Regions from separate parts of the Kitasatospora sp. NPDC001261 genome, predicted to be linked through region 2. Evidence: riboswitches for the same ligand, from Rfam matches in the RefSeq annotation. Region 2 holds a riboswitch; each other region holds the start of a gene.
The links. A riboswitch is a leader RNA that binds a small molecule or an ion and turns the genes downstream of it on or off. The one in region 2 is predicted to bind cobalamin.

Region 1 (2,239 bases), on a different contig from region 2:
CAGGAGCCCTCGGGCGTCCAGCGCTGCTCGACCCGGGCGAGCTTCCAGTACCCGATCGCGATCGCCCAGACCACCACGAACAGCCCGGCGATGGCGTAGCCCACGTTGTCCAGCGAGATGTCCGCGACGAACCCGGTGACCGGATCGGTCAGGTCGAGCTTCTCGTGCAGCACCCCGACCAGCTCGATGGTGCCGATGATGAAGGCCACCGCGATCGACAGACCAGTGATGGTCAGGTTGTAGTACACCTTCCGGACCGGGTTGGCGAAGGCCCACTGGTACGCGAAGTTCATGAACGTCCCGTCCAGGGTGTCGAACAGGCTCATCCCCGCCGCGAACAGCAGCGGCAGGCAGACGATCGCGTACCAGGGCAGCCCGGAGGCCGCGCCCGAGCCGGCCATCACCATCAGGGTGACCTCGGTCGCGGTGTCGAAGCCCAGGCCCAGCACCATGCCCACCGGGAACATCTGCCCCGGCCGGGTGATCGAACGGGTCGCCCGGTTCAGCACCCGGGCCATGAAGCCGCGCGAGTCGAGGTGCGCCTCCAGCTCCTTCTCGTCGAACTTCCCGGCCCGCATCGAGCGGAACACCCTGAGGATGCCGAGCAGCGCCGCCAGGTTGAGCGCGCCGATCAGGTAGAGGAACACGCCGGAGGTGGTCGTCCCGATCACGCCCAGCCACTTGTGGGTGGCCGACTCGTCGTCCATCAGCGTGTTCGCCAGCTGCGCGCCGCCCGCCACCAGGGCGGCCATCAGCACCACCATCGAGGAGTGCCCGAGGGCGAACCAGAAGCCCACCGAGACCGGCCGCTTGCCGTCCGCCATCAGCTTGCGGGTGGTGTTGTCGATCACCGCGATGTGGTCGGCGTCGAAGGCGTGCCGCATGCCGAGGGTGTACGCGGTGATGCCGAGGCCCACCCCGAAGACCTGGGTACCGACCGCGTACCGCTCGGGCGCGACCAGGAAGATCAGCGTGCCGAAGGCCACCACGTGCATGGCCACGATCACCGCCATCAGCCCGGCCGTACGGACGGTGTCCTCGCGCCGCCATCTGAAGCTGGGCAGCACGGAAGGGGCCGGCTTCGCGCCGGCGGCAACGGTTTCGGGCAGGGTCATCTGCGGATCACGCTCCAGCACCTCGTGGAAAACCTCGTGAGATGCCGTGGCCGGTCTCCTGGCTGACGGGATACCCGTGCCCGCCTTCCCAGGTGCGCGAGGCACCCAGTGGCTCCGTGGGCACGGACGACGTTCCTCCGCAGGCGGAGGAACGACCCGATCACAGTGGCGAGGGCCGCTCCGGGCTGGGACCCCTGAGGGTCCGTCACCGGTCTTCCCGAGCACCACGGCGGGGAACACCGTAGGGGCCGCGCCCCGACCCGTGCAAGGCTGCGCACCTGCGCAGGTGTCCAGGATCACAGGCGGCCGCCTGCAAGAATGTCCGCATGCATCTCGTACCGGCCGACCGCGCGGGCCACCGCACCATCGACGGGCACCGGGTCTGCGAGGCCATCGCCGCGATCGGCGACCCCGCGCACGTCCGGTCCTGGGCCGAGCGGTTCTCCCTGCTCGCCGACCCCGGACGGCTCGCCCTGCTGCTCGCCCTCCACCGGGCCGGCCCGCTCGCCGTCAGCGACCTCGCGGTGGCCACCGGCATGCGCGACCCCGCCGTCTCCCAGGCCCTGCGGCTGCTCCGCACGGCCGGCGTGGTCACCGGCGACCGGGACGGACGAGTGGTGCGCTACCGGCTCGTGGACGAGGCCATGCGCCCCCTCCTCGACGAGTGCGCCGCCGCCGAGCACCACGAGCCCAGCGCGGCAGTGGGCTGACCCCTCCCGCCGACGCCTGCCCGACCTGCTGACTCATGCTCGGTCCGCCGACTCCCGCCCGGGCTGCTGACTCCCGCTCGGGAAGGCGCGCCGTGAACGGCCCCGGCCAGTACGATCATGATGTGCCGTCCCACCCCCATGCCTGGCCCGCCGACCGCTGGAACACCGACCCGGTCAAGGCCCGCGTGCTGGCGGTCGCCCGCACCCTCACCTCGGCCACCCGGGTGCTGGACGTCCTCTCCCTGCTGAGCCCGCACGGCATCGAGTGGTACTTCACCGTCAACCCCGGTTCCGTCTTCGCCGACCGCGCCCTGGACGAGTACCTGCACGGCCTGTCCGGCTTCACCGTGCTGGACTGGGACGACGCCGTCCGCCACCGCTTCGACCTGGCCGTCGCCTGCGCCGTCCACTCCT
Region 2 (2,239 bases):
GCTCGATCGCCTACCTGCCGGGCCTGCCCTTCACCGAGCAGTGGCACCGCTACCTGCTGTTCGACCTGGCCACCTCGCTCGGCTGGGACACCGGCCGCGCCGTCACCACCTTCACCGCCGTGCTCGTCGTCGGGCCGGCCGTCCTCACCGTCTTCCGCCGCGCGGCCCGCCGCGCCAACTTCGAGCCCACGGTGCGCTTCGAGGCCCCGCCCGGCCCGCACGCCCCATCCGGCCAGGACGCCACGCCCGGCCCGGACACCACGGTGGGGCCGCCGACCGCCGCGCGGCCCACCGGCCCGGCGCACCCCTGAACCGAAAGGCCGACCATCGTGCCCAAGCCCGCGAAGCACCGGACGATGACGCTGGACGGGGTCGACGTCGTCGTCCTGACCCCGGAACAGCACGCCGCACTGGAATCCGCCCGCCGCCAGCTGGGCGGAGCGCAGGCGCAGGTCGCCAGGATGAGGTCAGACCTCCAGCGGGGACGGCAGCTGCTGGGCGAAGCCGAACGGATACTGGCGGGCATCCCCGCCGACCAGCTCGCGCGACTGGACGGCCGACTGGGTCCGGGACGCGGCCTGACCGGACTGCTCGCGGACATCCGCGCCGCCCTGCCGTGCACGCCGGACACCCCGACGCGGACCTGACCACCGGCCCCGCGAGCCATGGTGGCGTCCCACCATCCGGACGGGTTCCGAGATTCCCGCGCCGGGCCCGGCGCTTTGCCCCTAAGCTGACGGTGCAGCTGGTTCGCCCTGTCCGCCAGGCAGGGCGTCGCAAGAGGGAACCCGGTGACGCCTTTCGACTGGCCAGTCCGGGACTGCCCCGCAGCGGTGAGTGGGAACGACCGCCGTCATACGCACTGGACCCGGGACGGGTCTGGGAAGCGACGGCCAGTAGGTGTCCGCCCTTCACGGGACGGACGCGCCCGCGAGTCCGAAGACCTGCCACTGCCCGCCCGCGGACGACCCGCGCGCGGCTATCCGGTGACCTCGTGGGCGGGTCGGCGACCATACCAGGCGGACCAGGCCCGTACGTTCCCGTGACGGCCGCCGCCGGGTACGTCATCCCTTCGCGCCCTCGTGCCGTCTCCGGGTACCTGAGGAGAACAGACTCGCGAAGGAGAGTCCCTTGACCACGAAGTCCGCAGCCGCGGCGAGCGTCGCCACCGCGTACGGCTACCCCCGCCAGGGCCGGGGCCGGGAGCTCAAGAAGGCCATCGAGGGCTACTGGAAGGGCTCGGTCACCGCCGAGGTGCTGCTGGCCACCGCCGCCGACCTGCGCCGGGGGAACTGGCAGCAGCTCGTCGACTCCGGCGTCGAAGAGGTCCCGACCGGTGACTTCTCGTTCTACGACCACGTGCTGGACACCACCGTCGCCGTCGGCGCGATCCCGCCCCGGCACCGGGACGCGGTCGAAGCCGACCCGCTGGACGGGTACTTCGCCATGGCGCGCGGCAACCAGGACGTCGCCCCGCTGGAGATGACCAAGTGGTTCGACACCAACTACCACTACCTGGTGCCGGAGTTGGGGCCGGACACGGTGTTCACGGCGAACCCGGCCAAGGCGGTGGGCGAACTGCGCGAGGCGCTGCTGCTCGGCCACGCGGCCCGGCCGGTGCTGGTCGGGCCGGTCACCTATCTGCTGCTCGCCAAGCCGGCGCCCGGGGTGGCCGCCGACTTCCAGCCGATCACCCTGCTGGACCGGCTGCTGCCCGTCTACGCGGAGCTGCTGGCCGGGTTGCGCGCCGCCGGCGCCGACTGGGTGCAGCTGGACGAGCCCGCGCTGGTCCAGGACCGCACCCCGGCCGAGCTCAACGCCGCCGCCCGCGCCTACCGCGAGCTGGGCGCCCTCACCGACCGGCCCAAGCTGCTGGTCGCCAGCTACTTCGACCGGCTCGGCGACGCCCTGCCGGTCCTGGCGAAGGCCCCGATCGAGGGTCTGGCACTGGACTTCACCGGCCCGGCCGCGGCCAACCTGGAGGACCTCGCCGCCGCCGGCGGCCTGCCCGGCAAGCGACTGGTGGCGGGGGTGATCGACGGGCGCAACATCTGGATCAACGACCTGGAGAAGTCCCTCACGACCCTGGCGACTCTGCTGGGCCTCGCCGACACCGTCGACGTCGCGCCGTCCTGCTCCCTGCTGCACGTGCCGATCGACGCCACCCTCGAACGCGACATCGACCCGCAGATCGCCCGCTGGCTGGCCTTCGCCAAGCAGAAGGCCACCGAGGCGGCGC
Region 3 (2,239 bases), on a different contig from region 2:
GGCGACCCGGTCGCGCAGGCCAAGGCGCCCGCCCTGCTCAACCCGCTGTTCGCGGCGAGCGGCGTGGACGCCGTGCTCGTCCCCGTGCACGCCCCGGCGGACCGGCTGGACGAGGTCGTCCGAGGGCTGAAGGCCGTCGCCAACCTGGACGGGCTGCTGGTCACCGTCCCGCACAAGCTGGCGATGTGCGGGCACGCCGACGAACTCAGCGACGCCGCCGCCCTGTTGGGCAGCACCAACGCGCTGCGCCGCGAGCCGGACGGCCGCTGGTACGGCGACAACTTCGACGGCGCCGGGTTCGTCCGGGGCCTGGCCGCCGCCGGGCACCACCCGGCCGGGCTGCGGGTGGCGCTGGCCGGCGCCGGGGGCGCGGGGCTCGCCATCGCCGCCGCCCTGCTCGCCGAAGGAGCCGCCGCACTCACCGTCACCGATCCCGACCGGGGCCGGGTGGACGCCCTGCTGGAGCGGCTCGGCACCCGCTGGCCCGGCCGCGTGGCCGCCGCCCCGCGCCCGCCCGCCGACGTCGACCTCGCGGTCAACGCCACCCCGCTGGGCCTGGACCCGGCCGACCCGCTCCCCTTCGACCCGGCACCGCTGGCGCCCGGCGCGCTGGTCGCCGACATCATCATGACGCCCGCCGAGACCCCGCTGCTGCGCACCGCCGCCGCCCTCGGCCTCGCCACCCACCCCGGCATCCACATGCTCGCCGAGCAGCTGCCGCTCTACCGCTCCTTCTTCCGCCTTCCGGGGTGATCCCCCGTCCCTCCGGAGCCGGCCGACCCCGTGGCCGTTCCCTCCCCCATCCCCGCAAACGATCCAAACGATCATCCCACCGGCCGGTCGCCACCGACCTGACCACGCCTGATAGCGTGCCATCGCCGTGGTGTTCGGGAAACCGGTCTGAGTCCGGTGCGGCCCTCGCCACTGTTACCGCGGAGTTCCGCGGCCCTCGCTGACCGGCTTTCGCCAGCGGTCAGGGCCACTGGGCGGGCTGGGAGAGCCGCTCGGGAAGGTCGGTCGCGGCGTGTTGATGCGGAAGCCAGGAGACCGGCCACGGCGCGACATGTTCCACGAGGGTTTTGGAGAACACGTGCCCAGCGGTCAGCCGTACCCGCATCCGGTCCGATCCATACGTTCCATGCGCTCCGCGCGCTCCATGCGTCCTGTACATCCCGTATGTCCCACAGGTCCGACACGTGTCGGCCGGGCCGTCGCGGCCCTGCTGTTCGTCGGTGTGGTCGGAGGTTGCGCGGGCGCCCCCGCGCCCGCCGCGTCCGGCGGGGCGACCGGGAGCGCCGCGCCGGTCAGCGTGGACAACTGCGGGACCACCGTGACGGTCGGCGCGCCGCCCGAGCGGCTGGTGACGCTCAACCAGGGTGCCACCGAGGTGGCCCTGGCCCTCGGCCTGCAGTCCCGCATGGCCGGTACCGCCTACCTCGACGACTCCGTCCCGGAGAAGTGGAAGGCCGCCTACGACTCCGTCCCGGTGCTCTCCAAGAAGTACCCGACGAAGGAGAACCTCCTCGCGGCCCGTCCCGACTTCCTGTACGCCTCCTACTCCAGCGCGTTCACCGACAAGGTCGCGGGCACCCGGGAGGAGCTGCGCGGCCAGGGCGTCCCGTCGTACCTGTCCCCGTTCGGCTGCTCGGACAAGAGCCAGGTGCCGCCGACGACCTGGCAGGCGGCGTGGGGCGAGCTGAACGACGTCGCCAAGGTCTTCGGCGTCCCGGAGCGGGCCGCCGCGATCCAGCGGCAGCAGGAGCAGCAGCTGGCGCAGTTCACGGCGACGGCCGCGGGCAAGGGCCTGAAGGTCCTCTGGTTCGACTCGGACACCAAGACGCCGTACGTCGGCACCGGCCAGGGCGGACCCCAACTCGTGCTCGACGCCGTGGGCGCCCGCAACGTCTTCGGGGACCTGCCCGGCAGTTGGCAGAACGTGAGCTGGGAGAAGGTCGTCGCGGCGGACCCGGACGCCATCGTGGTCGCGGACGCCGACTGGGACACCGCCCAGTCCAAGATCGACTACCTGGAGAACGACCCGGTCCTGAGCAAGCTCACCGCCGTGCAGCGCAAGGCCTTCGTGACGGTGCCGTTCTCCGAGTCGACACCCGGCGTGCTGCTCGCCGACGGTGCCGCCCGGGTGTCCGACGGGCTGGGCCGACTGCACCCGGCTTCATGACCGCCGCGCCCCACCCCGTCGCGCGGCCCGCTGGTCCGGGCCGCGCGACGGCGGCCCTGG

Region 1: linked by a shared signal. The riboswitch ahead of ACFY4B_RS07250 (HoxN/HupN/NixA family nickel/cobalt transporter) and the one ahead of metE (5-methyltetrahydropteroyltriglutamate--homocysteine S-methyltransferase) in region 2 are both predicted to bind cobalamin.
Region 3: linked by a shared signal. The riboswitch ahead of ACFY4B_RS39200 (ABC transporter substrate-binding protein) and the one ahead of metE (5-methyltetrahydropteroyltriglutamate--homocysteine S-methyltransferase) in region 2 are both predicted to bind cobalamin.

Annotation. Positions count from the first base shown of each region.
Region 1 is NZ_JBIAXP010000004.1:85,492-87,730, reverse strand. Features, by position in the region: gene ACFY4B_RS07250 (HoxN/HupN/NixA family nickel/cobalt transporter) at 1-1,115, opposite strand, end outside; cobalamin riboswitch at 1,146-1,359, opposite strand; gene ACFY4B_RS07245 (metalloregulator ArsR/SmtB family transcription factor) at 1,442-1,825, shown strand; gene ACFY4B_RS07240 (hypothetical protein) at 1,948-2,239, shown strand, end outside.
Region 2 is NZ_JBIAXP010000037.1:108,480-110,718, forward strand. Features, by position in the region: gene ACFY4B_RS37470 (ECF transporter S component) at 1-311, shown strand, start outside; gene ACFY4B_RS37475 (hypothetical protein) at 330-647, shown strand; cobalamin riboswitch at 730-967, shown strand; partial or broken gene metE (5-methyltetrahydropteroyltriglutamate--homocysteine S-methyltransferase) at 1,132-2,239, shown strand, end outside.
Region 3 is NZ_JBIAXP010000042.1:24,085-26,323, reverse strand. Features, by position in the region: gene ACFY4B_RS39205 (shikimate dehydrogenase family protein) at 1-753, shown strand, start outside; cobalamin riboswitch at 865-1,071, shown strand; gene ACFY4B_RS39200 (ABC transporter substrate-binding protein) at 1,235-2,179, shown strand; gene ACFY4B_RS39195 (FecCD family ABC transporter permease) at 2,176-2,239, shown strand, end outside.